One region of the Vibrio sp. PSi01 genome, then DNA from elsewhere that is predicted to be linked to it. Evidence: predicted binding sites of a transcription regulator. Region 1 holds the regulator's gene; the other holds the start of a gene.
What was found. The regulator CRP, encoded in region 1, controls carbon source genes, mostly activating them, when cyclic AMP is high. The targets are predictions, from matches to a motif close to TGTGANNNNNNTCACA.
Positions count from the first base shown of each region.

Region 2: deoD (purine-nucleoside phosphorylase) is a predicted target of CRP. The motif match lies at 9,314-9,329, and genes of this name have one in related genera.

Region 1 is NZ_JBHNYN010000012.1:11,340-27,883, reverse strand. It holds gene trpS (tryptophan--tRNA ligase) at 1-287, shown strand, start outside; gene ACFI6G_RS15610 (ExeM/NucH family extracellular endonuclease) at 672-3,266, shown strand; gene ACFI6G_RS15605 (aminodeoxychorismate/anthranilate synthase component II) at 3,455-4,033, shown strand; gene ACFI6G_RS15600 (aspartate aminotransferase family protein) at 4,498-5,709, shown strand; gene astA (arginine N-succinyltransferase) at 5,817-6,836, shown strand; gene astD (succinylglutamate-semialdehyde dehydrogenase) at 6,876-8,333, shown strand; gene ACFI6G_RS15585 (DUF1338 domain-containing protein) at 8,545-9,336, shown strand; gene crp (cAMP-activated global transcriptional regulator CRP) at 9,535-10,167, opposite strand; gene ACFI6G_RS15575 (phosphoribulokinase) at 10,407-11,276, opposite strand; gene ACFI6G_RS15570 (YheU family protein) at 11,354-11,566, opposite strand; gene ACFI6G_RS15565 (hydrolase) at 11,658-12,665, opposite strand; gene ACFI6G_RS15560 (TIGR02444 family protein) at 12,937-13,407, opposite strand; gene ACFI6G_RS15555 (ABC transporter ATP-binding protein) at 13,404-15,326, opposite strand; gene kefG (glutathione-regulated potassium-efflux system ancillary protein KefG) at 15,500-16,084, shown strand; gene kefB (glutathione-regulated potassium-efflux system protein KefB) at 16,071-16,544, shown strand, end outside.
Region 2 is NZ_JBHNYN010000002.1:401,651-418,194, reverse strand. It holds gene ACFI6G_RS04965 (prolyl oligopeptidase family serine peptidase) at 1-1,848, opposite strand, end outside; gene ACFI6G_RS04960 (lipase secretion chaperone) at 2,190-3,077, opposite strand; gene ACFI6G_RS04955 (lipase family alpha/beta hydrolase) at 3,116-4,057, opposite strand; gene ACFI6G_RS04950 (SGNH/GDSL hydrolase family protein) at 4,581-5,831, shown strand; gene ACFI6G_RS04945 (DEAD/DEAH box helicase) at 5,985-7,316, opposite strand; gene ACFI6G_RS04940 (Lpp/OprI family alanine-zipper lipoprotein) at 7,678-7,944, shown strand; gene ACFI6G_RS04935 (L,D-transpeptidase family protein) at 8,127-9,098, opposite strand; gene deoD (purine-nucleoside phosphorylase) at 9,446-10,156, shown strand; gene ACFI6G_RS04925 (hypothetical protein) at 10,274-11,743, shown strand; gene ACFI6G_RS04920 (hypothetical protein) at 11,930-13,399, shown strand; gene ACFI6G_RS04915 (GGDEF domain-containing protein) at 13,399-14,979, shown strand; gene ACFI6G_RS04910 (DMT family transporter) at 14,991-15,899, opposite strand; gene ACFI6G_RS04905 (DUF3302 domain-containing protein) at 16,213-16,544, shown strand, end outside.

The DNA of each region.
Region 1 (16,544 bases):
CGGGTATCTCTAACCTAATGGGTCTGTACTCTGCGGCGACGGGTAAAACGTTTGAAGAGATCGAAGCGCAATATCAAGGCGTTGAAATGTACGGTCCATTCAAGAAAGATGTAGGCGCAGCATTGGTTGAGATGCTTGAGCCGATTCAATCTGAATATCACCGTATCCGTGCTGATCGTGCCTACATGGATGCAGTAATGAAAGCGGGTGCTGAAAAAGCCTCTGAGCGTGCTGCAGTAACACTGAAAAAAGCATACGAAGCGGTAGGTTTTGTAACTCGCCCATAGAGTGAACTAAAATAACTCGCTTGAGAATTTGAGCCCAAAGTGACTTTGTTTACTTTGGGCTTTTTATTGCCCGCTCCATTTACCTTCCCAGTAAATCTCTTGTTTGAATTGATAATTTAAGCATTATTTAGCTAACATATTCATCATATTAATGCTGTGCAGACGATCCTGTTAATGAGTCTTTAATTTTATAAAATTCAGCTCGTTTCTATTTGTGTTGGAAATATATAACGTGCCAAACAATTGATGATTCCAAAGTGATAAGTTCCTCATTTTCTTGCCAACTGACTTATTCCTTTCATAAATAAACCTGATAGTTACCACAAAATACATGACTGCCCATAGATGGCAGTGACGATAAATCAATGTACTCAGGTGAAACGGATGGCTCTTTTACACAAACCTTCATTGCTAGCAGTGGCAATTGGTAGCTTGCTAACAGCAAGTGCACACGCTGATTTGTTTATTTCACAATATGTGGAAGGCGGCAGCTACAACAAAGCGGTTGAGATTGCCAATAACGGCGATAGCAGCATGAATTTAGATGGTTATTCACTGGCTAAGTCAGCGAACGGCAACGGATCATGGGGTGCCACTTTACCTTTGGATGGCCACGTTTTAGCGCCCGGTGATGTACTGGTAGTCGCACACTCTAGTGCGAGTGATGAGATTAAAGCGAAAGCTGACATCATTAATGCTTCTATCGCTAACCATAACGGTGATGACCCGTTAGCTATTTTGAATTCAGATGGTTCGATACATGATGTTGTTGGTTTGATGGGCGATGTAGACTGGGGCAAAGATGTTACTTTGGTTCGTGCGACACAAACACCTTCGGCGACGTTTGATGCTTCGCAATGGGTATCGCTACCAAAAGACAACATTGAAGGGCTAGGTTCATTAGACAGTGTTGAACTGCCAGAAGCGTTCACTTGTACACAAGATGGTTCTGACCCAGTATTCACCACCATTCAAGAGATCCAAGGTGAGAGCGCAACATCGCCGTTCGTTGATGGCTACCCATACATCACTGACGATGAGTATTTCGTCAAAGGTGTTGTGAGTGCGGTGACTACAGGCATAACCAAAGGTTTCTACCTGCAAGCACTTGATGACGACTTTAATTCAAGTACTTCTGAAGGCCTATTTATTCACACCAATCAATCGAGTTCAGAACTAGCTGCGGGCGATGTGGTGTGTGTGAAAGGTAAGGTTCAAGAATACTACAGCCATACTCAGCTTAAAGTTGAAAACAACCAATGGCTAAAACAGGGCGAACAACAAGCGCCTGAAGCAACTGCGATTGAAGCTCTAGACAGTGATGAGAACTTCGCTGCAACGCTTGAACGCTACGAAGGCATGTTGGTGAAAACGACGGAAGCGCTTGATATGCGTGTCACTCGTACCTTTGGTTATGACTACGCAGGTCGTCGTAACAACATGGTACTGGCGCATGAGCGTATTAACATGCAACCGAACCAGCTTTTCGCAGCAGGTTCTGAAGACGCGAAACAACAAACGGAAGATAACGCAGACCGTCGTCTTTTCGTTGAAACCGATCAAAAAGAGGCTGACGGACAAGTACCTTTCTACCCAGACTTTGGCCGCACCGATATCGACCAAGATGGTTCGACGGAAGACTACATCCGTATCGATGACACCATTGTTGGCCTAGAAGGTGTGCTGACTTACAGCTACGGCGAGTACCGCTTAGTGACAACCAACCAGATCTCGGCTGAGAACTTTGTACGTAATGACCCACGCACTGACAAGCCTGATATGGATGAAGGTGATCTACGTATCGCGACTTTTAATGTCTTGAACTACTTTAACTCTCCATTTGGTGGTGACGCGAATCAGCATGGTAACAATCGTGGCGCGAACACCATCACTGAATTTGAGATGCAGCAAGAGAAGATTGTGAATGCGATTCTTCGCTTAGACGCTGACATTATTGGTTTGATGGAAATTGAGAACAACGGCTTTGGTGAAGGCTCTGCCATTCAGCAGCTTGTTAACCAACTGAATGACCGCATTGAGCGCAAGAAAGACCGCTATACTTTTGTGGCTGTCGATTCGAACGAAGATGGCGTGACCGACGAGATGGACTCAATTGGTACTGATGTCATTACAACAGGTGTTATTTACCGTAAGAAAGTAGTTAAGCTTAAAGACAGCCGTGTTATCGCGATGCCAAGCCAACAAGCGCCAGAAGTGTTAGATGATTCTGGCAAGGTGATTGAAGACGGTAAGAACTACCAGCGCGACTCATTGGCGCCAACCTTTAAAGTTAAAGGCACCAAAGAGAAACTCACCGTAGCGATCAACCACTTTAAATCGAAAGGTTCTAAGTGTTGGGAAGATGCAGCTCCTGTCGAGCAGGGCGGTCAAGGTGGTGTTGATGCTGATAAGCAAGGTTCATGTGAGAACTTCCGTGTTGCTGCGGCAGTTGCATTAGGTGAAGCGCTAGACGGCATTAAAGGCCATAAAGTGATTCTGGGTGATATGAACTCGTACGGCATGGAAGACCCAATGCTGGTACTGACGGATTACTCTGAAGAGAAATACGGTAAGAAAATCAAAGCGGCGCGTAACACTTACATTGACGGCGTCGAGCAGTTTGGTGACAGCGGTGCTGTGATCACTAAGAACTACGGCTACATTAATGCTGTGGCTCAAAAGCACCCAAACAGCTGGAGCTACTCATACAATGATGAAGTCGGTGCCTTGGATCATTTGTTGATCAGTGACAGCTTGAAAGATAGGGTTGTTGATGCGACCGATTGGCACATCAATGGTGGTGAGTCGACGTTGTTTGACTACAACGAAGAGTTCAAAGCTGACCTACCTAAGTACCAAGATCACTTCCGTTCATCGGATCATGATCCTGCTGTTCTTGAACTGCGAGTAGGCGGTTCTTTCGGCTTCGGTGCACTGATGTCATTGTTTGGTTTAGCAATGTGGCGTCGTCGCCAGTAGCGACATCGTTAACTGCGCAAGCCAGCTGATACAGGTAACTGAAAGTTATCTGTAAACAATTAAGGTCAACTTAGGTTGGCCTTAATTATTGGCGAAATGCAGTTTCCACTTGCCTTTCGCCATGGGTATTGCACAATACCGCCCCTATATCTCCCAATCATTTAGTATTTAGCAAACGATTTCGACCCATGTTACTTATCATCGATAACTACGACTCTTTTACCTATAACTTGTATCAGTATTTCTGTGAGTTAGGGGTCACTGTGAAAGTTGTTCGCAACGATGAGATTGATATTGCGGGTATCGAATCGCTGAACCCTAGCCATCTTGTTATCTCTCCGGGTCCTTGTACGCCGAATGATGCGGGAATCTCTCTGCAAGTCATTGAGCACTTCGTGGGTAAGTTGCCGATCTTAGGTGTGTGTCTTGGTCATCAAGCCATTGCTCAAGTCTTTGGTGGTGAAGTGGTGAGAGCCAGACAAGTGATGCATGGTAAAACCTCTCCGATCCGTCATAACGGTAAGAGCGTTTTTCAAGGTCTCAATAATCCTCTGACTGTGACTCGTTACCACTCTTTAGTGGTGAAAAATGGTACGCTCCCTGACTGCTTTGAACTCACTTCTTGGACAGAGTTTGAAGATGGCAGTATGGATGAGATCATGGGTTATCAACACAAAACCTTGCCGATTGATGCCGTCCAATTTCACCCTGAATCGATTAAAACAGAGCAAGGACACCAGCTTCTTGCTAACTTCTTAGCGCGTTGAGTGTTTAAATTTGGCTTTTCATTCGTTCAAATAAGCCAGTTAAACGTATTACCTCGTTCGTTAAGCGTTTTAATTCGGGCGCGCCGCGTCTTCATCCCTCTGACGCCGATCACTTTTTATAACATTTCTCCCTCTTCAGGCTAAGTTTTTAGTCTATGCAATATTATTCGCCTTATTTCCTCTCGAACCCCTTATACCGCTGTACCAGTAAGGCTTTGCTGTTGATGGATAGACGTTTAGTTAAAAAAAGCTTCATAAAACAGATTGTTTGATGCATAAATAGTCATAGGTAGTGACGTTTAGCTGGTTGTTAGGGATGGCTAAAGAATAATCTACTATTGAAAAGGTTAATTAAATGTAAATATAATGCTGCAGCGGGATTATGGCGGGACAAAATATCTTTATCTCACTTATGAACCATTACGCTTATTTGCGAAGCTTGCGGTATCGAGAAGGAATGTACGATGACAGTGGAAAATAATGTAGAACGTAGTCTTTTTAATGAGGTGATGGTGCCTTGTTATAACCCAATGGAAATGATCCCGGTAAAAGGGGAAGGCGCACGCGTTTGGGACCAACAAGGCCGAGAGTATATCGACTTTGCTGGCGGTATCGCTGTGAGCTGCTTGGGCCACTGTCACCCAGCAATGGTGAATGCCGTTACTGAGCAAGCAAACAAGATTTGGCATCTGAGTAACGTGATGACCAACGAACCTGCACTGCGTCTAGCGAAGAAGCTAACCGACGTATGTTTTGCAGAAAAAGTATTTTTTGCCAACTCTGGCGCAGAAGCGAATGAAGCAGCATTGAAGTTGGCTCGTCGTTGGGCGGCAGATGTTCATGGCCCTGAGAAGTCTGAAATCATTGCATTCAAACAAGGTTTCCATGGTCGTACTTTCTTTACTGTAACTGTAGGTGGTCAAGAAGCTTATTCTGATGGCTTTGGTCCTAAACCGGGCGATGTAACTCACCTGCCTTACAATGATATTGCCGCGCTAGAAGCGCACATCTCTGATCGCACATGTGCAATCATGATGGAACCTCTGCAAGGTGAGGGTGGCATCATCTCTCCAACCTCTGAGTTTGTGAACACGGTTCGTGAGCTGTGTGACAAGCACAATGCGCTGCTTATTTTTGATGAAGTGCAAACAGGTAATGGCCGTACGGGCAATTTTTATGCGTATCAAGGCCTAGGTGTGACACCTGATATCTTAAGTACAGCAAAATCACTCGGTGGTGGTTTCCCTATCGGCGCGATGCTAACAACGACTGAACTCGCGACACACCTAAAAGTCGGTACGCACGGTTCAACATACGGCGGTAACCCACTAGCGTGTGCCGTTGCTGAAGCGGTTGTTGACGTCGTTAGCCAACCAGAAACCTTAGCTGGCGTAAAAGAGCGTGAAGAGCTATTTCGTGACGGCTTAGCTAAGATTAATGACAAATATCAAATATTCAGTGAAGTTCGTGGTAAAGGCCTATTATTAGGCGCTGCACTAAATGACGAGTGGCAAGGACGTGCACGTGACGTATTAGTAGCAGCAGGCGAACAAGGCTTGATGGTATTGGTTGCGGGTGCAAACGTGGTTCGTTTTACGCCATCACTGGTTATTACTACACAAGAAATTGAAGAAGGCTTATCAAAACTAGACAAAGCAATCGCTACGCTAGTTTAGCCTAAGCGGCGTCATAGGAATGATCGCCATTAGAGCGATCCCATGACGTTTTGCTAAAGGCCCAAGCTTCTGGTTTTGGGCCTATTTTGCATCTGGAGGGAATATTGATGCTAGTTGTTCGCCCAATTAAACTATCTGATTACGACGCGTTGCATACCTGCGCTGTTGAGTCAGGACATGGATTCACATCTCTTCCGGTTAACGAAGAACTGTTAACCAATCGTATTACTCACTCTGAATACAGCTTCGCGAAACAAGACGTGACCGAGCCCGGTGATGAAGGCTACCTGATGGTTGGCTACGATACCGAAACCGGAGAAGTGGCGGGTACGACCGGCATAGAAGCCTCGATTGGCTGGGATGTACCGTTTTATTCTTACCACATCAGCAAAGTAGTCCACTCATCACAAAAGCTAGGCGTGAACAACGTCGTTAAGCTACTGACTTTCGGTAATAACTACACCGGGTGCAGTGAGATCTGTACGCTATTTTTGCGTCCAGATTTCCGTGGCGGCTTGAACGGTCGCTTGATGTCGAAGTGTCGGTTTTTGATCATGGCGGAACACCCAGAGCGTTTCTCAAAAACGATTTTTGCTGAGATGCGTGGTGTATCGGATGCCGAAGGCAACTCTCCTTTCTGGCAATGGCTGCAAGAGCACTTCTTCTCGATTGATTTCACGCTTGCTGATTACCTAACCGGTATTGGTAAGAAAGGCTTCATTGCTGACCTAATGCCGAAGCTACCTATCTATGTGAACCTGCTGAGCAAAGAAGCTCAGGCGGTGATCGGAGAGGTACATGATAATACGCGCCCTGCACTTAAGTTGCTGGAACGTGAAGGTTTCACTAACCGAGGCTACGTTGACATCTTTGATGCGGGGCCAACGGTTGAATGTGATTTAAGAAACATTGAATCGGTACGTTATGCGATTCGTGCTCAAGTAAAAATTGCAGAGCACTCCAGTTCTAAAGACTTCCTAATTGGTAATACCTCGTTCGAGAACTTCCGCGCAGTCGCTGCGAAAGGTGCGTATGACCAAGCAAGTGACACAGTGATTTTATCATCTGAAGTAGCAAGCGCTCTTGAAGTAAAAGAAGGCGAATTCGTTCGCATGTTAGCTCAGTAAGAGCAGCGATTATCTGTCGAAGATTTTAAGGATAGAAGTATGACTCAGTGGATAGCAGGACAATGGGTGGCAGGTCAAGGTGACGCCATGGCATCAGTAAGCCCATACAATAATGAAGTAGTATGGCAGGGTGATAGCGCAACTCCTGCACAGGTTGAATCTGCAGTAGCAGCGGCTCGTGAAGCCTTCTTAGTTTGGAAAAAACTGAGCTTTGCCGAGCGTGAAGCGATCGTGTTGAATTTTGCTGAGAAAGTTAAAGAGAACAGCGAAGAAATAGCACAAATTATTGCAAAAGAGACGGGGAAACCGATTTGGGAAACGCGTACTGAAGCGGGCGCGATGGCGGGCAAAATTGCTATCTCTATTCGTGCTTACCATGAACGTACTGGTGAAGCTTCACGTGAAGCTGCAGGCAACCAAATTGTACTGCGTCATCGTCCATTAGGCGTAATGGCAGTATTTGGTCCTTATAACTTCCCTGGTCATCTACCTAACGGTCATATTGTTCCAGCACTGCTATCGGGTAATACCGTGGTATTTAAGCCGTCAGAGCAGACACCTTGGACGGGTGAGTTTGCGATGAAACTATGGCAAGAAGCTGGCCTTCCTGCTGGCGTAATTAACCTAGTACAAGGTGCCAAAGAGACAGGTATCGCACTGGCTGATGCTAAAGGCCTTGATGGCGTGCTGTTCACAGGTAGTGCCAATACCGGTCATATCCTGCATCGTCAATTCGCGGGCCAACCGGGCAAGATGCTGGCACTAGAAATGGGCGGCAACAACCCTATGGTGATCAGCGACCAATACGGTGATGCAGACGCAACGGTATACACTATCATCCAATCAGCTTTCATCAGTGCGGGTCAACGTTGTACATGTGCACGTCGCTTGTATGTTCCAATAGGAGATAAGGGCGATCAACTACTGGATAAGCTCGTTGCTGCGACCTTGAAAATTCGTGTCGATCAGCCACTCGCTGAGCCAGCACCCTTCATGGGCCCACAGATCTCTGAAGCTGCGGCTAAGTTCATTCTGGACGCACAAGCGAATCTGCAATCGTTAGGCGGTGTAAGTCTAGTAGAAGCAAAAGCGGGTCAAGCGGCGTTTGTTTCTCCTGGTATTATCGACGCAACCAACATTGCTGAACTGCCGGATGAAGAGTACTTTGGTCCATTGCTACAAGTGGTCCGTTATCAATCGCTAGAGCAAGCGGTTGAGCTAGCTAACGACACACGCTTTGGTTTATCTGCTGGCTTAGTATCAACAGATGATTCTGAATGGGAATACTTTGTTGACCATATCCGTGCGGGCATTGTTAACCGTAACCGCCAGCTAACAGGCGCAAGTGGCGATGCTCCATTTGGTGGTCCAGGTGCTTCGGGCAACTTACGCCCAAGTGCTTACTACGCGGCTGACTACTGTGCTTACCCTATGGCTTCAATGGAAGGTGGCGAAACTCAACTTCCGGCAACGTTTAGCCCAGGTATTGAGCTTTAATTTAGGCTAATGAGTCTTAGGCTTATGCGTTAAGTTTGAAATAGGAAGCGGTGCTATCGCTTCCTTTTTCCATCACGCCCAACACCTAGATTGGGCGGTAGATAATAATAGAAAAGTATGTCACAGGCTGATGGCTGCTGACTCTGTGTCTCAGCCTCTCCCTTTCTAATCCAAATTACTAGCTTGCTAGAACCTCTGACAAGGAGTCACCATGACGCCCGATCTACTCTTTAAATCACTTTGGGACGATTACATTCACAGGCTTTGTCCATCGGCTGAGAAAGTACATCACTTGCTGAAAGAAGACGAAGCTCTGATTAATGATCACATTGCACTGCGTACTTTCAATGTTGCTCCGCTAGGTATTGAAACATTGGCTAAGCCTTTCCTTGAGCTAGGTTATAAAGCGTGTGGCGATTACTTGTTTGAGAGTAAGAAGCTAGTCGCGAAGCATTACGAGCACCCAGATCCAAATCAACCTAAAGTGTTCATTAGTGAGTTGAAGGTCGAAGAGTGTTCAAGTGACTTACAACAGATCGTTGCTAAATTGGTTGAGCAAGTCGACGTAAGCAAGCTTCAAGGCCATGAATTCTTGTTTGGTGGTCGTCTATGGGACTTGAGCTTCGCAGATTTCCAAGTGCTTGCAAAAGAAAGTGAATACGCGTCTTGGCTCGCAGCTCATGGTTACGGTGCCAACCACTTTACAGTGAGCGTTAATCAACTCGATGCTTTTGATGAAGTGCAGGCAGTGAATGATTATTTGAGCGAATCAGGCTTCACGATCAATGCATCTGGTGGCCAGGTTAAAGGCTCTCCAGAGGTCTTATTAGAGCAATCATCAACAATGGCAGATAAAGTCCCAGTTTCATTTGTTGAGGGCAATGAGATGATTCCTGGAGGCTTCTATGAGTTCGCTAAGCGTTATGCGATGGCTAATGGTGAGCTTTATACCGGTTTTGTGGCAGCATCGGCTGACAAGATCTTCGAAAGCACTAACGGTTAAAGAAAGATACGAGTACGGACTTTACCCTAAAGATGCAGATAGGCTTCGCTTCGAGAGTGTTTGCGCTTCGAAGCTGTAGGTGTTTCATTCGCATCTCGCATCTCGCATCTCGCATCTGCTCTCTAGATCTTTAGAAAACAAAAAAGCCACCAAATTTGCATTTGGTGGCTTTCAAATTTTAGGCTCAGTTAATCGAGATTAACGAGTGCCATATACCACGATAGTTTTACCGTGTGCAGAAATTAGGTTCTGCTCTTCTAGCATCTTCAAGATACGACCAACTGTCTCACGAGAACAACCAACGATCTGGCCAATCTCTTGGCGAGTGATCTTGATTTGCATGCCGTCAGGGTGAGTCATTGCATCTGGTTGTTTTGCTAGGTTTAGTAGCGTTTGTGCGATACGACCAGTTACGTCAAGGAACGCTAAGTCACCAACTTTTTGGCTAGTTACTTGTAGACGGTTTGCCATTTGCGCTGATAGACGCATTAGGATGTCTGGGTTCACTTGGATAAGTTGACGGAATTTCTTGAAAGAAATTTCAGCTACTTCACAAGGAGATTTTGCACGAACCCAAGCTGTACGCTCTTGGTCTTCTTCGAATAAGCCTAGCTCACCGATGAAGTCGCCTTGGTTTAGGTAAGAAAGAATCATTTCCTTACCTTCTTCGTCTTTGATAAGAACTGCCACAGAACCTTTAACAATGTAGTACAAGGTTTCTGCCTTTTCACCAGCATGAATCAAAGTACTTTTTGATGGGTACTTATGAATATGACAGTGTGAAAGGAACCACTCTAATGTTGGATCGGTTTGAGGTTTACCTAGAACCATAATATCTCACTTCCTCTGCAGGGTATGCTTGCCGCTTTCCGTATTTTAGCTAAGCCTGGATTGACTTGTAGGATAAGAGCACTCGTTGAGCGCTGCAAGCTATCTTGTGTTTCGTTTAAGAATAGTATCCTTTTTCAGGTACTATTTCTTGATTTTAATCGTGACCAAGCTACGATTTTTTACGCAAAATTGTGCACATGATCACGGTATGAAAAGTAATCAACCAGAATGGTGCTCTGTTAACCAATTTTTCCGGTTTCGATGAGTTGTTGTAGGATCGGCCTTACAATGAGCTCCATAGCAAAACTCATCTTCCCTCCTGGTACCACAAGCGTGTTGTGGCGAGACATAAATGAGCCATCAATCATAGCTAAAAGGTAAGGGAAATCGACGTTTTTGATGCCGCGCAAACGTATAACAACGAAGCTTTCGTCTAAACTTGGGATCCCTTTAGCGTTGAGAGGGTTTGATGTGTCTACCGTTGGAACACGCTGAAAGTTGATGTGAGTACGCGAAAACTGAGGAGTAATGTAGTTAAGGTAATCATCCATCGAGCGAACAATCGAGTCCATTACTGCTTCACGAGAATGACCACGATCGCGTGTGTCGCGAACGAATTTCTGGATCCATTCTAAGTTGACGATAGGTACCATGCCGATCAGCAAGTCGACGTGTTGAGAAACATTGATATCGCCATCAACCACACCGCCGTGCAGGCCTTCGTAAAACATCACATCTGAATTTTCTGGGATCTCTTGCCATGGCGTAAAGGTGCCTGGCATTTGATTGTAAGGAACGGCTTCATCGAACGTGTGCAGGTAGCTACGTACCTTGCCTGTACCTTCGTTACCGTATTTACGGAAGAACTCTTCTAGCGCACCAAAGTCGTTGGCTTGTGGACCAAAGTAGCTGATGTGCTTACCTTGCTCGCGCGCTTTACGGATCTCGACATCCATCTCTGGTCGAGTGAAGCGATGGAAACTATCCCCTTCAACCCAAGCGGCCTTCACGTCCATCATATTGAACATTTTACGGAAGGCTTCTGAGGTGGTGGTGGTGCCGGCTCCTGATGAACCCGTCACCGCAATAATTGGATGTTTAGCGGACATGACAACCCTTGTCTTTTGAGTAACTTACTTGTTAGCAATCGTTTACCACTATAACACGGCTCCTTTATGAGCGCAGCCTAGAAGCGTTTTGTGACTTGAATATCAACGGTTTCATGCAGCTCAGAAAATACGATACTGACTTCTCCTGAGGCTAATTGATGTTTCACTTGGTCAATCTTGTTTTGCAATGAAACCTCTACATCACCGTAGTCTGTACCTTCACGCAGCACGAACTCTTTGATGAGGTTTTCCAGTGTTTCTGGTGCAATGTCTTGCCATGGGATGATCATAAATACTTCTCTCTTTTATGTTCATGGATATGTTGATAACTATGTTTATTAATTAGTAATGTTTTTACTTCTATTTACTAAGGCTCGGTCATTATGCCGAATCTTGGATACTTTCATAGTAGGCTGGCAATGCTTCTTCTAGCCAAAACCTGGGCTTGAGCGTGCTACCGGTAATGAACCCCACATGGCCACCTTTCTGAAACAAGCGATAATCAATATTGTCTGGTAGTACGAATTTTGGAATAACATCATCAGTCATGAAAGGATCGTCTTTAGCATGAATGATCTGAGTCGGTAGCTTAATCTTATTCAGTTTTGGAAGCGCTGAACATTGAGCATAGTAGTCTTGAGCATTCTTAAATCCATGCAGAGGCGCAGTGATCCTTTCATCAAACTCATACAGTTTGTCTATTTTTTTGATGGTTTCAGCGGAGATACCTATTTTTTCTTGTAACAGCTTAACCTTTTTCAAGGCATTCGATTTGAGTGAGTTGAGCAGGTATTTTTTATAGAGCCTAGAGAAGCCTCTTTCAATACGACTGGAGCAGCAAGCTAAATCAAAAGGAGCAGAAACTATCGTTGCCGCCGACAGTAATGGGTCGTCCGCATACTCAGCCAAGTAGTTCGCCAGCATGTTTCCGCCTAGAGATATACCAACCGCAACCTTTGGGTTATTGGGAAATTGCGCGTGTAAGTGTCGTAGAAAGAAACGAGCATCTTCTACTTCTCCTGAATGGTACGCGCGAGCCAAGCGATTCGGTTTTCCGCTGCATCCTCTAAAGTGCATCATCACGGATAACCAACCATCTTTAGCAAACGCATTCATCAGTCCATTGGCGTAAGGGCTTTCAAAGCTGCCTTCCAAACCGTGGAATAGAACGAAAATGGGCTTATTATTCGCATCTCCTCTGCTTTTATTATCACTATTGGTGCTATCTCCCTTAGGGTCCTCGCTCCATGCAAGGTCGAGGAAATCACCGTCGGGAGTTTCTAAGGTTTGCCATTGAGGATCAAATAACGCCTGCTTTCTAATAAACCGTGGCACTAAGGTTTGTAAGTGCGGATTAGAGAGACCAGCCGCTGCGGTAAATATTGTCATAAAACAGTCCATGCTTCTTTTATGGGCTTTGATAAAGTGTTGAGCTTTTAGTGAAACGCCCATGTTTTTATTTGAGCTTGGTTGATTCTCGGCATAAGCGCAAGAGTTTCACTCATACAGGTTACAAAACAGGTTGTAGGTAACTGGTTGAATACTATCGAGGTTAAGCTCTATATATTGCTAATAATCCGAGCCACCATCGCGTGAACACGAAGAACGATAGTCCCCAATAAGCTTGGATCTTGATCTAACAAAAGGAAAAGGGAATGCCTTAGGGCTGAGGGGCTGGTTCAGAAAAAGCAACATAGAGGTTTTCTGCCCCTAATAATCGACAGTATTGAAAAGCGAGAGGCGCTTGTTGGTTTGCGAAAAGCTGAAGAGAGTTTATGTAGTCGACGAGATCAGATTGTTGTTGTTTCTCTAGTTGTAATTCGAACTGTAAGGCTTCACGGTAGAGTGAATCAACAACGTGTGCTTTGAGATGCTTACGTAGCTCTCGATAACTATGAAGCAGGGTTTCAGAGCGGCTCAAACACTGTTGAACTTTGTGCCACTCTTCTTCGGCAAAAGACAATTGCTGCTCATCAAGCCATTTGAGCAGCAGCAGTAGATTGACGTTGCCGTGAAACTGGTTTTGTAAAGCTAGGCACGCATCCTTTACACCACGCACACTGTAATACTGAAGGCTAAATTGCCATAGTCGTTCCAGTGTTAGTGATATTGGGGCGTGCTCTGGGCTCATAAGCTATCCATATCCTGTTCCATCTGCTCAAGCTCTTCTTGAGTGGACATCCAATCCATTTCAACTTCTTCTAGCTGTGATTTACTGCTCGCTTGGAGAGCGAGTACTTTATTCAGTTTAGCCTTATTTTCAGCTTCATACAGTGAAGTGTCGGATAATTCTTGCTCGGCTTCTTTAAGAGCCAACGTTAATTTATCCATCTGCTTTTCAAATTGACTCAGCTTTTTACGAATTGGTGCCGTTAGTTTACGGAACTCTGCTTCTTTACGTTTCTGATCTTTTTTTGCTGCTGCACTGTTGGCGCCGTCTTTTGCTGGTGCCAATGCTTGTGCTTCTTTGCGTTCAACTTTCTGCTGTTCGGTTAGCCACTTGTAGTAATCGCTTAGGTCACCATCAAACGGTGCCACTTGGCGGTCGTGTACCAAATACAAATCATCGGTAGTCGCACGGAGTAGGTAACGGTCATGCGATACGATAACCATTGCGCCTTCAAACGTCTGCAATGCAAACGTCAGCGCCTGACGCATGTCGAGATCCAAGTGGTTGGTTGGTTCATCGAGCAGCAACAGATTTGGTTTTTGCCATACTAGTAGCGCCAGAACTAAACGCGCTTTTTCACCGCCTGAGAAGGGGGCTACTTTATCGAGCGCTTTTTCACCTTGGAAACCGAAGCTACCTAGGTAATCACGCAGTTGTTGCTCTGTGTGTTTAGGGGCAATCTGCATCATGTGTTGCAGCGGTGTTTCTTCTGGGTGCAGCGTCTCTAATTGGTGCTGTGCAAAGTAACCCATCTTAACGCCTTGTGAATAGCTCAGTTCACCACCTTGCTGTTTCAGTTCGCCAGAAAGGAGTTTAATCAGTGTTGACTTACCAGCGCCATTTCGGCCAAGTAGACCAATACGACTGCCCGGTACTAGGTTCAAGCGAATCTTCTCTAGAATCAGGTTGTCATCGTAACCCGCAGAGACTTCATCCATCATCATGATTGGATTTGGTAGCGCGTCTGGTTCTCTAAACTCAAAGCTGAATGGGTTATCAAATTGAGCGGGCAGCACTTGTTCCATTTTCTCTAATGCTTTGATACGGCTTTGCGCTTGGCGAGCTTTTGAGGCTTTGTAGCGGAAACGGTCAATGTAGCTCTGCATATGAGACATTTGTTTCTGCTGTTTTTGGTACATCGCTTGTTGCAGGATCAGTTTTTGCGCGCGTTGAGTTTCGAACGATGAGTAGTTACCGGTGTATTCATTGAGCTGCTGGTTTTCAACATGCACGATGCGGTTGACGATAGGATCCAAGAAATCTCTATCGTGCGAGATAAGAACGAGTGTGCCAGGGTAGTTTTGTAACCAGCGTTCTAGCCACATTACTGCGTCTAAATCCAAGTGGTTGGTTGGCTCATCGAGTAGCAGTAGGTCACTGCGGCACAATAGGGCTTGCGCTAAGTTCAAACGCATACGCCAACCACCCGAGAACTGGGTTAGGTTCCATGTCATTTGTTCTTGGCGAAATCCTAAGCCATCCAATAGCTCAGCAGCACGTGCTTTGATGCTGTAACCACCAATGGTTTCAATTTTGCCGTGGATCTCTGCTACTAATGTGCCGTTGTCGGCTTGTTCAGCTTTCTCTAGTTGATCTTCAAGGCCGCGATATTCACGGTCGCCATCAATCACGTATTCAATCGCTGTTCTTTCTAGTGCTGGCGTTTCTTGAGCAACCCAAGCCATTTCCCAATGGGCTGGTTTACTGAATGAGCCAGCATCAATAGACAGCTCGTCTTTAATTAAGGCGAACAGCGTAGATTTACCACAGCCGTTTTTACCAACCAAACCGATCTTGTCGCCAGGATGAAAAGTCGCAGATGCTTGGTCGAGGAGTGGCTTACCGCCGCGTAGCAATTGAATATCAGAGAAAGTAATCATATAGAGGTAGCATAGAAATTAGAGGTGAACAGACGCCTGCATAGTAGGCTGAATCCAGATAAAAGTCGATCACAATGCAATTTGCGTTATGATGCCAATAACATATTAATAACTTTTATTTAAATTCTAGTGGCCTTGCCACCGTTTAGCCCTTAAAGGAATGTTTCAAAGGAATGAGTATTACTCCCTCGATAGACAAACCCGTGCCAAAGGTATTAGTGATCTATGCGCACCCAGAGCCGCAAACCTCTATCGCTAACCAGATCATGGTTAAAAAGATAGAGTCGCTTGGGAATGTTAAAATCCACGATCTTTATGCCCTCTATCCTGACTTCTTTATTGATGTGCCTTATGAGCATGAACTGCTTCTGCAGTACGATGTGATTGTATTCCAACATCCTTTGTTTATGTACTCATGCCCTTCGTTATTGAAGGAATGGTTTGACCGAGTATTAGGCAAGGGCTTTGCGTTTGGTGAGCAAAGTGCACTTAAGGGTAAGCATTGGCGCAGTGTTATCACCACGGGTGGTAAAGAAGAGGCGTTTGGTGCTGCAGGCTATAATAAGTATCCCTTACAAGAGATCTTGCAACCGTTTGAGCTAACTGCCGCTTTGTGCCAGATGCACTGGATGTCACCTTTAGTTTTACATTGGGCTCGAAATGTCTCGGATATGACGCGTTACCAACACGCTGAAGAATATCGAAATTGGTTGCGAGATCCGCTACAAGATATAGGAGCAAATGATGGCTCTGACTAATGATTTCCTACAAAGTAGCGCTATATTTTTAGCGGCGGCTGTGGTTGCGGTTCCTATCGCGCAGCGAGCAGGCTTAGGTTCAGTATTAGGTTACTTATTAGCGGGTGTCGCTATTGGTCCATGGGGGCTTGGCCTAATCAGTGACGTAGAGGCCATTCTACATTTCTCAGAGTTCGGGGTGGTGCTGCTGCTCTTCCTTATTGGTTTAGAGCTTAACCCCAAAAAACTGTGGCAGATGCGGGCGCCTATTCTCGGCTTAGGGGGGGCGCAAGTGTTGATCACCACCTTGATTATTACCGCCATCGCCTGTTTGTTCGGATTGACTTGGCAAACTAGCCTCGTGATAGGTATGGGGTTAGCCTTATCTTCGACAGCCATCGCCTTGCGCGTTATTGAAGAGCGAGAGCTTGGTGGTAAAGAAGCGGGACAGTCAGGCTTTGCAGTCTTACTTTTCCAAGAT
Region 2 (16,544 bases), on a different contig from region 1:
CCCTTCCCAATAGGGAACGCGGCGATCGTTGAGGCCAACTTGAATCAATATCGGTGGGTAATTTTGTTCGCTAAGATTCAGATAAGGGTCATATTGCTGCATGACCTTCAATTCATCGGCAATGTTTGGATTGCCCCACTCACCGTACTGCTGAGCTGTTAGAGGTAATGCAGAATCAGACATGCTATTAACAACATCAACAAATGGCGCTTTAAGGACAGCACCATCAAACAAGTCAGGAGCTTGATTTAAAGCTGCAGCAACAAGAGTGCCACCAGCACTTCCACCCATCGCATAAATAGGGCGCTTACCAAGATTGTATGCTGTCAAATCACGAGCAACTGCGATGAAATCCAAGATGGCATTTTCTTTTTTAATCCCCTTACCGGCTTGATACCAAGACTCACCATAAAACCCGCCCCCACGAACATGTGCAATTGCATAAATAACACCTTCATCAAGTAAGCTAATAATTTGTGGCATGAAATAGGGCTTCATCGCCATGCCATAAGCTCCGTATCCATACAAAAACACTGGTGTGGTCTTAGTCAATTTGTCTTTGCGATAAGCCAGTGTGACTGGAATTGTTACCCCACCAGAATTCACCATAACTTGCTCGGTTTGATACGCTGATTGTTGGTATTGAGGGTAATGGTCTTGAGAGAAGCGTTCTCGTTGTAAAGTATCAGTATTTAACCGGTCCCACTTTGCTGGCTGAGTCAAAGACATGCTGCGAATATGCAATTTGTTACTTTGGTAGTCGCCCACTTGGCTTACCCAAGCAACTTGGCCTGCGTCAGCCAATAACTGGCTTGAACGATAGCGGTTATCTTTGTCGAGAAAATTTAGAGACTGAGACGCACCACTTTGGCTAACAACCACAGCGCCGGATTCAAACAAATAGAAGTTACTGATTCTAGACTCGTCCGTTGGTTCAAAAACCGCTCGCCAGAGGTTGATATGTGGAGCCTGAGTAAGTGGTGCAGAGTAAAAAGCAAAATCATTGCGGTCGTGATTGCTGTTTGCAAACAACATAGAATCCGAAACATCAACGTAGTATTCCACCCCAGTTTTTCGTGGTAATAGTGGTTTGGAGATTTCACCGTTATCGAGGTTTAACAAACGTTGCTCGCTGGAGTTTTCACTGTTTGCCTGAACGACAGCAAATTGCTTATCACTTGAAAGGTAATACGAAAGCAACCAAGCGGAATCCAACTCTTCCGTTAATTGAATCGGCTTTGACTCATTTAAGAAGTATTTCGTTAGCGCATAAGGTCTCGAAGTTTGTTGTTCAAGTTGAATCAAATACAGAGATTGACCGTCTTTCGACCACGCAAGCGAACTGTCTACATTTTGAGCTACTAGTGTGACTTGCTGAGTTTTAAGATCAACAACACTCACTCGATACTGTTCAGTACCCGTAATATCTTCTGCTATTGCGAGCTTGGTTTTCGTTGAGTCGAGTGCCCAATCACCTAACTGATAGTAATTGTGCTCCGCAGAACGAGCATCAATGTTAAGCAACTCGGTCAAATCCTTACTCCCAACTAATCGGGACAATAAGGTTCTTTTGCCCTTGTGATTTAGGATCGCATACTCGTAGCCACCGATTTCCTGCCATGGTCTATCGGCTCGTTCAGGACGATTGTCTTGCCATTTCTTTTGTAGGGATTCGCTCAGAGATCGAATACGTTCTTGATGCAACTGAGTTTTATCATTCTGTTGATTGAGATAATTAAGTACTTTATTCGCACTACGGGAATCATCTCTGAGCCAAGAGAACTGATCCGAAGCACCAACTCCTGCCGACAAGACCAAAACAAAAGCTAACAACACAAATGCTTTCATAAACAAAACAAATCCATACGCTAAATCAATAAATTTCGCGCATGATGCACCCAAACGATAATGAGATCAATTATCATTTACATAGATATGTGATGCCAGTCACGAGAAGAACGCTAATTTATGATGCGTTACCATTGCAATATCAGGTGTTATTTAAATTTGCATATGAATAACAAATCAGTCAATAATATTGATTATATTGGATTTGTCGGAATTAATTAAAGAAAGCAATCGTTTTCTTATCTTTGATAAAATGACTTAAATCTAGAGCTTTTGAGTTAGTAGGAATCATCGACTTAACTAGTGTGGCCGGTTCGCATGGTTGATTTTGCGAACTAAATTCACAGTCCCAGACTCGCAGCTCTGATTCGTTCAATTGCTTGAACCCTTCGAACCTGTTCTGGCGCGAAGCGCGCCGCCCTAAGTTGAGCAATGGTTTCTTGTAGTTCGCTTTCTGAGAGGGCGGAGTCGTTCAAAATGTCATTTCGCTCGGCAAAGTAAACCTTCAAATTTTCTTCAAATTCGGCTCTTTGCTGATCCAGAGATTCAAGCCTTTGGGTTGCTTCTTCACCGACCAGTTCGTTTCTCTTCAAATATTTCGCTTGTTCATCTAGACCTTCAGAGCTAGAAAGCTGTTGGAGTAACACCTGGTTCTGATAACTCGACTGAACGTAATTGGGCTGTTCAGACAAATACGATTCGAACCTTTGTTGGTAATCTTGCTCGGCTAAACCTTCCTGTCTCAGAAGCAATTTCTCTAAGGCTATTTCCCTCATTTTATTGTCATGGGTAAACAGAATACTTATCTCACTCTGACTAAAAAATTGAGCCTGGAGATCGAGTAACGTTTGATTGAGCAAACGCAAATCTTCTGCTGAGATCGTATCGAATTGAACATCTATAGATGTCAACGCTGATTTGTATTCAAGATACTTGGTAAACAGTGCCTCATCGACAATGACTGTTGGTGATTGTTCGTGGTGCCTTGCGACATTGTCACGAATATCTTCAAGGGTTAATTCTGTATTGCCTGACACGAAATATTCCATCATGTCTTTGGCTGATGCGTTATCGATGTCGGTATCTTGTTGAGAGGCGACCTTTAATGAAGAAGCGCTTCGTTTTTCGTCATTGTGTAAATCTGGGTCTTCCTTTTTTAGATATAAAAAGACCGCCGCTGTGCTCATCAGGGCTATCGTGGTTATCGACAAAATGGCGGTCTTTTTCATTATGTGTTCCTTAAGGTCTTAATAAATGGGTAAGCAACCTAAAGGCCAGCCAGCTTCAATCGATTGGCGTGTTGACGATAGAGCGTCACAGGGTCGGTCTCAAAGAGATGGTGAATCCCCAGCAAACCATTAATTTCGTCTAGGTGATTCATTTTATAATCGTCGCCAATCACTTTGCCTAAGTGCGCGCTGCATGCCCCCACTAGTCCGTCATTCGGTTCATTGAAGGCTAAGCCAAGGATTGTCATCGCTCCGTCGGTAGGATCAAGAAGGTTGGTAAAAGTGGATGACCCTGTCCATGAATAGTAATAAACACCGTTATTGGCTTGCCATTCACCATCACCGCACTCAGACGTCGGAACGCCTTCAGGGTAAAACTGATTGAATGCAAGTGAGCCTTCCGTCGTTAAAGCTTCAAGAGATGCGAGACCGTCTTGGTCAAGATCCGTTCCACCAGATAACAGGTTAATGAGCGTAGTTAATCCACCAGCCAACTTAACCGCGATACCTTCTGCGGGAGAACCTTCTGACACGCTTCCACGCACGAGATCGGCAACTTTAGATCCTTTATGGACGCCACCAATACTTGTCACAGAGGCAACCAGATCAGGACGAACTGATGCGACATAACGCGCTGTCGGTCCCCCGTGGCTGTGACCGACAAGGTTCACCTTACTTGCCCCTGTCGCGGCTAACAGTGTCTCAACTTGAGCCAACAACTGCTCGCCACGGACTTCAGAGCTGTTGGTCGCTGATACTTGCGCTACATAGACGCTCGCACCATCTTTGGTTAGAGATTCAGGTACGCCATAGAAGTAATCCACACCCGCTAATGTATCGAAGCCAAACAGACCATGTACTAACATAATGGGATATTTCGTTTCTGTGTATCCACTGGCTTCTAATGCCGATGCGCTTGTGCCTGCGTAGGCTCCAAAACTGGATAGACAGGCGATCGTCCAAATTAATATCTTTTTCAATGCTCTTTCCTTAAACAGATTAGACCTCTGATGAGTAAAGGAACCCTAGGTTAGAATTTTATAAAAAAGAAAATTGGAGATTGATATTTGTGATGATGAACTTGAATTAAACAGCGGTGATTAACATTCAACCTATGTCTCCTAACAACATGCCCAACAGTAAATAACTGATTTAAATGCATTATTACATGACTTAGAAAAATCGAATTCGATTCCACAATAGTGGCTCACGTCCAGGTTACTCGTGAGTACTCACCAATGAAAGCCTACTAAGGAACAAATACTAACCAAAATCCAATGGCAAACTTCGTCTTATATTTGATTGTTCGAACAATAGAAAAGCCGTTGAAAATTTGATGCTTATGCCAGTTAGAGGACAACCAGAGGTTGAATATGTTGACGAGAATTATTGACATTAGATATAGGTCGTACCAGTTATTCGCTATTCAGTTATTAAGAATAACAAGCAACACAAAACAACGTCTTTATTTGGCTTACCTAAATACAATAAGAGATTGCAGTGATGAAAAATACGGCTTTGATGCTCGCGTTAACCATCCCTTTTGGTGCTTATGCATCTGAAGAAAATTCTATACCCACTCCTGAATCGATTACGTCTGCACAGGTTCTAAAAACACAAGGAGAACAAACCTATTCCTATGTTCGATGTTGGTATCGAACCGACGCATCACATGATTCTCCAGCCACAGATTGGCAATGGGCAAAGAAGGAAAATGGAGATTATTACACGATAAATGGATACTGGTGGTCTTCAGTCTCATTCAAGAATATGTTTTACAGTGACGCCCCACAATCTGAAATCAAACAGCGTTGTGAACAGACTCTCGGCCTCCAACATGATGTCGGAGACATCACCTATTTTGCCGCAGACAATCGCTTCTCTTACAATCACTCAATCTGGACCAACGATAACGCTGTGCAAGCCAATAGTATCAATCGTATTGTTACCTTTGGTGATAGCCTTTCTGATACTGGCAACCTATTTAATGGCTCTCAATGGGTTTTCCCAAATGCAAACTCATGGTTTCTAGGGCACTTTTCAAACGGTTTGGTTTGGACCGAATATTTAGCTAAAGCCAAAGACGTTCCTCTTTATAACTGGGCCGTGGGTGGCGCAGCAGGTACCAATCAATACGTCGCACTGACTGGTGTTTATGACCAAGTTACGTCTTACTTGACCTACATGAAAGTTGCGAAAAACTACCGCCCGGAAAATTCGTTATTTACGTTAGAATTTGGCCTCAATGATTTCATGAATTACGGCAGAGAGGTCGCCGATGTAAAAGCCGACTTCAGTAGCGCTTTGATCCGCTTAACAGAATCTGGAGCGAACAATATCTTACTCTTCACATTGCCCGATGCGACCAAGGCTCCGCAATTTAAATATTCGACCGAGCAAGAGATCATTAAAGTTCGTGGCAAGATTTTAGAGTTCAACCAATTCATCAAAGCTCAAGCCGAATATTATCAAGGCATGGGGAAAAACGTGGTGTTGTTCGATGCAAACGCACTCTTTGCCAGTATCACTAATAATCCTGAGCAGCATGGCTTTAGGAATGCGAGTGATGCCTGCCTAAATATCAACAGAAGCTCATCGACCGACTATTTACGAAGCCACAGTTTAACCAGCGACTGCGCGACATATGGCTCGGATAGTTATGTATTTTGGGGCGTGACACACCCAACGACAGCAACTCATAAATACATCGCAGACCATATCTTGGCGTACTCGTTCTCAACGTTCAATTTCTAGCGAGGAAGAGCTCATCGAGCCTCATGAGTTGCCGCCTGTAAGTACCGAAAGTTAAGGCTTACACAAGGTACAGATACAAAAAAACCGCCATCATCGGCGGTTTTTTATTTGCATCAACCTTTCAAAGCTAAGCTTTTAGGTCACGCAAGTTGATTACTCGTCGTCCGCTTTTGGAGCAACTTTCTTCTTAGGGATAAACACGGTATCACCCACTGCCACATTCTTGTGGAAGCTTTTATCGCGCTTAACCGGTTTCTTAGGCGTTTTCTTAGCTTGAGTATTGGTTTTCTTCTTCGCTGGACCGCCTTTAGCAACAGCGGGTTTACGCGGCTTAATGCCCTTAAACTTACCTTTCAAACCTTCTAAAATAGAGAAAGTAAGATCTTGCTGAAGGTAAAGTTCAACGCGCTTGAAGCTGTCCCAGTCTTTTGGACCAACCAATGAAATCGCATCACCTTTATTACCAGCACGGCCAGTACGACCAACACGGTGAACGTACTCTTCCGTGTGCTTAGGCATATCAAAGTTGATAACGTGGCTTACGTTTGGAATATCAATACCACGAGAAGCAACGTCTGTTGTTACCAAGATCTTGTATACCGCGCGCTCAAATTGGCTCATGATCGCGTTACGTTGCGTTTGGTTTAGGTTACCACTTAGTGCAACCGCTTTAAGCTTCTTCTCGTTCAGCTTTTCCGTTAGACGGTCGGTATCTGCGCGAGTTGCCGTGAAGATCATAACCTGACGGTATTCAGCTTCTTCTAATACACGGTCAAGAATCGCCTCTTTGTGGTCTAGATGATCACACAAGTAGAACTTTTGTGTGATATCTAAGTGTTGCTCGTTAGAAACACCCACCGAGATACGCTTCGGCGCGTCTAACATCTCATTTGCAATACCATTCACTTCCGCGTGATCGAGCGTTGCAGAGAACATTAGAGTCTGACGTCGACGGTGTTTAGCGGCATTCGCAATACGACGTAGTTCAGGAGCAAAGCCTAAATCAAGCATACGGTCAGCTTCATCAAGGATTAGCGTCTCAACACCATCTAAAAATAGGGAGCGGTGCTCAAGGTGATCCGCAAGACGGCCTGGAGTCGCTACAATAAAGCGAGGGTACTTACGCAGAGCTTTAACTTGGTCGTTAAAGTTTTCACCACCTAAGATAAGTGCGGCTTCGTAAGACAAACCACCAAGCATACTACGGAGTTCGCCATAAACTTGCTTAGCTAGCTCACGAGTAGGAGCCAAAATTACACCACGAGGATCTTTAGCAGAAAACGCTTTGGTTTTTAATGCTTTGTGTATCATTGGCAACACAAACGCCAACGTTTTTCCTGATCCCGTTTTTGATGAAGCCAATAGATCCTTACCGGCAATAGCAACAGGGATCGCTTTTGATTGGATCTCTGTCGCTTTCTTGAAGTCGTAATGTTTTAAGTTCTTCAGTAAGCGGTTGTCTAAGCCTAAATCTTTAAAGTGCAAAGGACTCTCCAGTCTTGATGGTATTGAATAAAATTAATTTAACGTGACATGATACCGCGAAAGTACTTTATAAGGATAGAGATCACAGTAAATTTATCCTTATATCTCAAGTTGCCTAGTATATTGTATGCATTGACACTAAAGGGATAGTCCTTCCAAATAAGACAAAAATCGATTCTAATCTCTCCATCTCATAAATGAGACAGAACGTGATGCTTAGCTAATTACCTCAAAAATTTAGCAATTTCTTTAGTTATTGTTTTTGCAGTTAAAAAATTAGTCGCTACAATCATTAATGAAGCGACTATATGATAAAGAATGTATAGCGCATCTTTTGATGATAAATAAGCAAGGAGTTCTTATGAATAAGACGTTAATCGCAGCTGCAGCCTCAGTTTTCATTTTAGCTGGTTGTTCTTCTGAGCCAGAAGAAGCTGCAATGTCAGAAATGGATCAATTGACTAACCAAGTTGCTGAACTAAGCAGCGAAGTTGAAGCGCTTAAGAGTGACAAAGCTGCCGCTGAAATGAAGGCTCAAGAAGCATCTGCAGCCGCTATGGCAGCAAAAGAAGAAGCGGATCGTGCTAACGACCGTATCGACAACATTGCAGAGTCTTACACTAAGTAATAAAGACATACGCAATTAAGCTGTAGATTATATCAGTCGCAAAATGCAGTAAATTGATAGCACCACCTCCGAATAGAGGTGGTGTTTTTTATTTGGAATAAAGAAAAAAGAAAGGGTAAAAAGAGTGAGAGAAAGTGAACAGCAGTGATGCTTTTCAAAGAACCTTTCGAACTAAAACTTAGTCACAAATGGTGCGGTGGTGCTATCTCAACCGGCACACCATTTTGAGCAAAAATAACCGCTTTAGCCTTTGAATTTGGCAAATCAGCATCTTCAAGCCACCATTTTAGTTCAACCGGAATCTGCAACGCCTTCTTAGAACCATCACTTCGCGTCAATGGTTCATGCGCTTCAACAAACACGCTTCTATCGGGTTCTAAAGAGACTTTGATCGGCTCATCGATGATTGTGACTTGCTCACCGCGGTTAACCTGTTCAAAAAGCCATTCGATATCTTTCGGTTCCATGCGAATACATCCGGAGCTGACTCGCAAGCCTATACCAAAATCTTTATTAGTGCCGTGTATAAGATAATCACCCGCACCATAAGCAAGTCGCAATGCATACTCACCTAGAGGATTCTCAGGACCCGCAGGGACCACTCGTGGTAACTCAATACCTTTCTCTAAATACTCTTTACGAATTGAATTGGGAGGAGTCCAAGTTGGATTAGGTCTTTTCTGACTTATCTTGGTGATCATCTCGGGTGTATCACGCCCTACTCGACCAATGCCTACAGGAAAAACATGAACCTGGTTCTTATCCGGCTCAAAAAAGTACAACCTTAACTCAGCAAGATTGATGACAATCCCTTCTCTTGAGGTGTCAGGCAAAATGAAACGGCTAGGAATACTTAACACGTAGCCTTCTGCAGGAAGAAAAGGATCCACCCCTTTGTTTGCTGCCATTAAAGAGAGAAAGCCAATATCGTATTGTTTCGCAATGATGGCTAACGTTTCGCCAGCAGCCACTTCGTGTTGTTGTATCCTGCCGACAATGCGGCTTTCCGCCGGAGGCAGTTCAAAGGTCGCCGCAGACACACACGACGAAGCCATCGCCGCCACAAGCAAGGTGACCCTCACTAGAGGCAAAGCTACCTTACGTATCTGTGTTCTCATAGAGTGCAAAGGCGTAGTGTTAGCGCAATACGACATACAATTCCTTGGTTTGTCTTTTATCAAAGTTTAGATTATCGCTGATCAAATGTCTCTACAACGGTTAGTTACAACTAAAAAGCCAATCTGTTTTGAGCCAATCAGCGCGTTCTTCTCTTTATATACAACGATCTTACCAAACAAAATCGATTGCCTTTAAGCTTTCAACAGATTTGGTTATCAATATTAATAAAACTATAATGGTAGACCTGTTTTGTGACTAAAGTCTCATGGAGCCTCGTTCCAACTCGCTAATATTGCCTCAACAAAACGAATTCAATTCAACAGAATCGGTAATTGATTAAATTCTGTTCCTATCATTACCGCATAAACTTTGGAGAACGACCATGGCTACACCTCATATTAATGCTCAAGCTGGTGATTTCGCAGAAACAGTACTTATGCCGGGCGACCCGCTTCGCGCAAAATACATTGCGGAAACATTCCTTGATGACGTGAAGCAAGTTTGTGACGTTCGCAACATGTTTGGTTACACAGGCACTTACAAAGGCAAGAAAGTTTCTGTAATGGGCCACGGTATGGGTATCCCATCATGCTGCATCTACGTACATGAGCTTATCGCTGAGTACGGTGTGAAAAACGTTATTCGTGTAGGTAGCTGTGGCGCAGTACGTGACGACGTTAAACTAATGGACGTTGTTATCGGTATGGGTGCTTCAACTGACTCAAAAGTAAACCGTATTCGTTTCAACAACCACGACTTCGCTGCTATCGCTGATTTCGGTCTGCTAGAAGAAGCAGTAAAACAAGCGCGTTCACAAGAAGTTCCAGTTAAAGTTGGTAACGTATTCTCTGCTGACCTTTTCTACACTCCAGAAGCTGACCTTTTCGAAAAAATGGAAAAACTAGGCATCCTTGGTGTTGATATGGAAGCGGCTGGTATCTACGGTGTTGCTGCAGACTTAGGAGCTAAAGCCCTAACAATTCTTACAGTATCTGATCACATCATCCGTGGTGAGAAACTAAGTTCAGAAGATCGTCAAAAATCATTCAACGACATGATGACCGTTGCTCTTGAAACAGCAATCAACATCTAATTAAAAGAAAATAGCTATCTCTTTTACACTAGCTAGTTTTTGACAATACATAGATTGAAACGCAATACCTCGCAGCCAAGTTCGCTTGGCTGCCTAAATAACCCCGAGGGGGCGATCGTGTCCAACGACAAGCTGCCAAAAGATGCGGATGGATTACAACTCAACTTTTGTAAAACATTGGCGTGTGACAACTTTGGCTTGAGCGATGCAAAACGATATGTTTTGCAACATGCGAATCCTAAGCGTCCAGCGATGGTTTGTCGTGAGTGTGGAGCTTTCCCCCCCTTACTTAACAATCGTGAAGTGTTAAGCGAACTTCATCGCCTAAGACAACTTCACAGCGATGGCCTTCCTGCTTGTCGTAATGATGATTGCGAGAACTTTGGCCTATCGGTTCATACCCATAAACATCTTTACCATGCCTTTGGCTATAGTGGTGACAGGCAACGCTATCGATGCAAAGACTGCCAATCAACCTTCGTTGATAAGTGGTCTGGATCCAATAAAAAACTTCAGTTTCAAGAGAACCTCATGGGCTTATTGTTCATGGGTTATTCCGTACGTGAGATCTGCAGAAAATTAGAGATCAACCCAAAGACTTTCTATGATCATGTTGACCATATCGCGAGTCGTTGTCGTCGTAAGTTGGCAATGATCGATGCACGATGGGTTAATCATGCAAAAAATTACCAATTTGCTTCGCATTATCAGCGACTACAGCCGCAAAGTAATAATGGTGTCCTTTGGATAGCAACGGGCGAGGCACATTCTGGTTATATCCTTTGTCAGCACGTCAATTACTCTCAGAACGAAGAACCGTCTGGGAATGTCGATCATAACCCTTACGACGACGTTGCACGCTTTGTATCAAAGGAGCATTCGTCAGAAGCGAATCTAGAGCTTCCCCAGCCATCAGATAAGCTAAAAGAGCGTATTGAACAAAAGTACCAAGTGATTCTTGCCAGAGGTAACGTTGAAGACCCAATGGGGAATCTCACCGCATTCAGCTACCCTTCTAAAGGCGCGCTAGTTCGACCACCCTATACCTCTTATGCTCATTTCTTGCATGTGCTTGATATGTGTGACGAAAACAAACACGTCGCTATTTATATGCCACAAGATCCATTACTAAGATCTGCCGCTCTCAGCGTTTGTTTGCCGCGCATTCAGAGTCAAAATATTGACCTGATGTATGTTGAAGAAGATTCAGGCTGGCAAGACGATCAAAGTTTTGAAAAAATCGATATCGTCCATATGAGTTGGTGGCGTGATCGCTGGGCTATCGCAAATCAAGGTGACAACCAGAAAGGCATATGCTACCTAACAGGTAATAATCCAGAGCCAAAACAGTGGTTTAACACTGCTTCAATTCAGCAAACTAAGTTTTATCAGCAGCGGTTTCAACTGCTATTTGATAGCTTTATCAATGAACCTAGACGTAAGCTTCGTCCAGGGGGCATCCTTCCATTGCTCGATATATTCAGAGCTTGGCACAATCTGTGCTACCAAGATAAGCAGGGCCTTACAGCCGCGCAGCGCTTAGGTGTCGCGGAGCAGCCATTAACCCTAAAGCAACTACTTTCATAGCAGCGAAGCATATAGATATTTATTCGGGAACTCATTGATTTTAAAGCAACAACATGAGGTAACACCCATAATTGGAAAAGATAGATGTTTCTTTGACGCTCTAGGAAAGATAATTGGTGCTTATCCTAAATCACACTCTTATAATGATTGTGTTATCAATATGCTCGATAATTATGGATCTAAGCCTTGGACAAAAATCAGTACCTTCTTGAAACAGAATTAGAACAACTCAAAACTCGCGTCGATTCTGAACCGTTAGTGATCCTTGAGATTACTCAACAATGTCTCGTCAGGTCAGAACAAGTTTTGTTTGAAGAGGGGGCGATCCAGTCATTAATGTTGATGGCCAGATGTTGCTGGAACCTAATGGACTACCAAAAAGGTTTAAAATACATCAAGGAAGCCTACAAGCGACAAAGCCGATTAGACACCGATCTTTTTCTCCCTGAAATTCTCCACCTGCACGCACTCCAATTCTGGGGGCAAGCCAAGTATTACTCTGCCCAACAATTCTGGATCAACGCCTTAGAACAATCTGCGCTAGTTGATGAGGTAGAGATACAAATCGAATGCCTCATTGGTCTTGGCAACATTTGGCGAATGACCCACGAATACAAGCTAGCGCGCTCTACACACCAACTTGCCGTAAAAGTTGCAAACAACAGTCGTATCGGTTGGTTAGAAGGCAAAGCAAGAATATTGCTCGCGTGGGATTACTACTTACTCAATAACTATGTTGAAATGCTGTCGGTACTCGATGGTGCGGAAGAAGCCTTAAAAGATCATAAAGATAATACCTGGCATGCCGAGGTGTGGGATTTCAGAGGTCTTGCGCTTCTTGGTTTAGAGCGTTTAGATGATGCAGAAAAGGCAACAGCCAAAGCGCACAGCCTAGCTGTTGAGCATAACCTCGTATGGATGAAAGCGCATTCCTATATCAGTCGAGCTCGATTAGAGCTTCTGAGAAAAAGGCCCGAACATGCCGCTGAATTGCTTAAACTCGCTGAACAATCTGCAAACGAATTCGATAACGGTGAACTACTCAGTCAAATTTGTTATCAACAATCGTTAGTCGCTGAAGAAAACCAAGATTTTAACGCAGCTTTAATCGCCTTTAAAAAATACCGCCAATATTCTATCGGTATGCTTCGAGAGCAAACCAACCGCGTTGGCCTAGATAAAGCACGCAATTCAAAGCGCCAACTTGAACAGCGAGCAAGAAAATTGATTAACCGTATCCGTGGCCAACACGAATACGACCCTGAAAAGCACCTCTCTCATGTCGTTTCCGAAACCTTTTGGTGGGAACAACTGGTGCTCTTTAAAACAGAGCTCAAACGTTCAAACCACAGCATTATTATGTTTCAGCACATCGATACCGATTACTTAGATGTCTGCACCGAGATTGCTCATACCTTGTGTAATCAGAATGACTTCATTTCAAGACTGAGTTCAGAGCGAGTCGCTCTTATGCTTTCTGAAAAAGGGGAAGCTGCAGAGAAAACTTTCCAAACTCTCAGCACCATGCTTGAAATTTATCCGTGGCATAGAAAAGGACTAAAAGGTTCGAAGCCAACCGTCAGCCTCAATGACATATTGACGTTCCCGTTCACTCTTGAACAACTAGAAGAAGACGATGCCGAGGTGCTAAATTGATGGAAACTCTATTAAGCAAGATCACCGATGCCGGTTTAGATCCTTCATCGGTCTCAGGTGAAGAAGCGATCATCTTCTGGAACCATATTCGCCAACACGTTTCGACAACCAAAACGGAGCAAGCGCACTGTTATATCATCAGTTCTGAATATCGCGCTGAATTACAACAAAATCAAACCAGTATCGAAGAATTAAGGCATGCACTAAACCTTCTGCACTTGCCTGTTGATATCGAAGACATTCTTACGGTAAAAACCAGCTTAAGTGACCGCTTGGTTGAAATTGGCGATTATACCTCAGCATTGAATGAATTCGTGAGCTCATCGTCAATCGCCGTTGAACACGGTTACATTGATGAATACGTCATGGCTATTTTGGGTATGGGCAACCTCTGTGATGCCTACGGAGATCACAGTAGAGCCCTTCGCTACTACCAGAAAATCAACAGTATTGACCATGCCATAAGTAGTCGCTCACTTCGACTCAAGTTTAAGCTTCATATGGTGGCAAGTTTGCTGTTGCTTAATCGTATTACTGCGGCCAGTGATTTGCTTAACGAGTGTGATGAACTCAGTATTCTCGTCAGCGACAAACAACTCACAGCTCAAATACTGCTTTACCAAGCAAAAGTGCTTCGCGCTAAGAAGAAACATCACGACGCACTGCGTTGTCTGACTAAGATTCAGTATCCAGTCAATAATACTCAAGCAAATTGGCTTGCTACGATGACTCGCTTAGAGACGGCATATTGTTTAAGTGCTATTGGTAAGCAAGAATACGCAAGCATGATCTTATCGAGCACAGACAAACGTGTGAATGAATACTCATCCCCCGTTCTCGCAAAGCGCTTCTACGACTCCTTGAGTGATGTGTGTATGAACCAAGGCCGCTTTCAAGAAGCATTGAACTATGAGAAAAAGGGCTACCGCATTGAAACGGATCTCATGAAACAGATCCCTATCAGCGAACTGGGCTCGAGCCAACTACGTCGTCTTTCGCGATTTGAACTACAACTGAAGCTAATTCTCTCTGAACAAGAAAATCGTGAGTTGAAAGAAACCACCGAACAGCACAAAAACGCAGTGGCTCAACTACAACAAGATGTTTTCACCGACCCACTGACAGGTTTACACAACCGTCGTTGGCTAGACGTAAAACTCAAAGACTTGCTCCTACACGAGACACCTTTCGCATTGATGGTTGTCGATATTGACCACTTTAAATCAATCAATGACGAACTCAGTCACTTAGTGGGTGATAAAGCGATTGTTAGCGTTTCTCAAGAGCTGCGTTCTTACTTTAAATTTAGAGGAGCTTCATGTGTTAGGTTTGGTGGAGAAGAATTCTTAGTTATCCTTGAAAACACTAACCTTGATAAAGCGGAAATGCACTCTGAGAATTATCGAGAACGTATTTTCCAATTCGGCTGGCATGAGATCTTAGGAGAGCGCGGTCTAACCGTGAGTATTGGTATCACAATACACCGCGAGGGAGAGAATACTCAACGTACCTTCTACCGAGCAGACAAAGCCTTGTACCGAGCTAAAGCTAACGGTCGTAATCAAACTTGTACCGAATAATTTAAGCCAAACTACTGATAGAAAAAAAGAGAGATTCCACCTAACGCAGCAAGTGTCCCGATGACACTTTGCTTCGAGATCTTTTCCCCTTTGAGCACATAGATCACCAAAATAAAGACAGGGCTGGTCGCTATTAATGTTTGTGCAATTGCTGGGTTGGCATTTTTCAACGCAACCTGCTGAAGCCACAGCGCCAAAAATGTTCCGACAAATATTGCCCCTAAAAGCCACAGCTTGTCGAATTTGGTCATCTCCCATAAATCTTTTTTCATAGACGAGTAAGGCTTACTCTCAACAAAAGGGATAATCAGCATCACGACAAACACACCTATCGTGAGGCGAATCAGCGCTCCTAACAATGGGGGAATATCACCAGCCACCAAAGCATAATGGGAAATCACTACTCCAGAAGCCTGACAAACACTCGCCACAAGCCCAAATCCAATACCACTCCATTGTGCTTTGTTTTTAGAATCGGCCTCCCCATTCACAGACTGAGACGGCTGAAAAACGACAAATGTCACGGCTAAAGTCGTGATAACAACACCGAGCCAACTTTGCAACGTCAATGCAGCACCTAAAAACATTAATGCCAATACACCAGAAAGAGGTGGAGCCAAAGATTCAAGCAACAAGGTTTTATTCGCGCCAATTCTTTTTAATGCCGCAAAATACGCGCTATCTCCAATCGCGATGCCAATGACACCAGAAATGGCCAGTATCCAAAAGTGATTCGCACTCATTTCAAACTCTGGCATTGGAATAAGGGGCATCACAAGTAACATCATGCCAGAAGCCACGACGCCTTTAACAATATTCAACTGCATCGCAGAGAAGCGATGACCGAACTGTCCGTAAATCCATGTCGCACACGCCCACACAATAGCCGCACCTATCGCGGCAAGTTCACCTATATACATCCGTATTTATCCTCAGTGATATGTATGCCATTTCAACCTAGCCTGCATGATTTCTGTTACGATGATTCGGCTAATTACGGTTTGTCATTCTGAAAATTTCATATTAACACCCACTTTTTGGCGTTAATCGAACCTAAAATTAGCCACCGACTCACCTTGCCTCTAACTGGATTTTATAAAAACCAATAACTATTATGCTCACATTAGAAGCGAACACACATTATTTTCAACTCGATAAATCATTTTTATAACAATTACTTGGATGATAGCGTAGTATATTTATAACTAATATCTAACATTACAAGGATCTGTTATGTTTTTAGACTACTTTGCGCTCGGCCTACTTATTTTCGTAGCATTAGTAATCTTTTACGGCATCATCGTTATTCACGATATTCCCTACGAAATAGCAAAAGAACGCAATCACCCTCATCAAGATGCTATTCACGTCTCAGGCTGGGTTAGCCTATTCACCTTACATGCTATTTGGCCCTTCCTTTGGATCTGGGCAACGCTATGGCGTAAAGATCGTGGCTGGGGCTTCGCTAAATTAGAAGAAGAACAACACGACATTCATCATCGTGTTGATATTTTGATCGACCAGGTTAGCACGCTTCAGGAAGAAATTGCTCAACTCAAACAGGC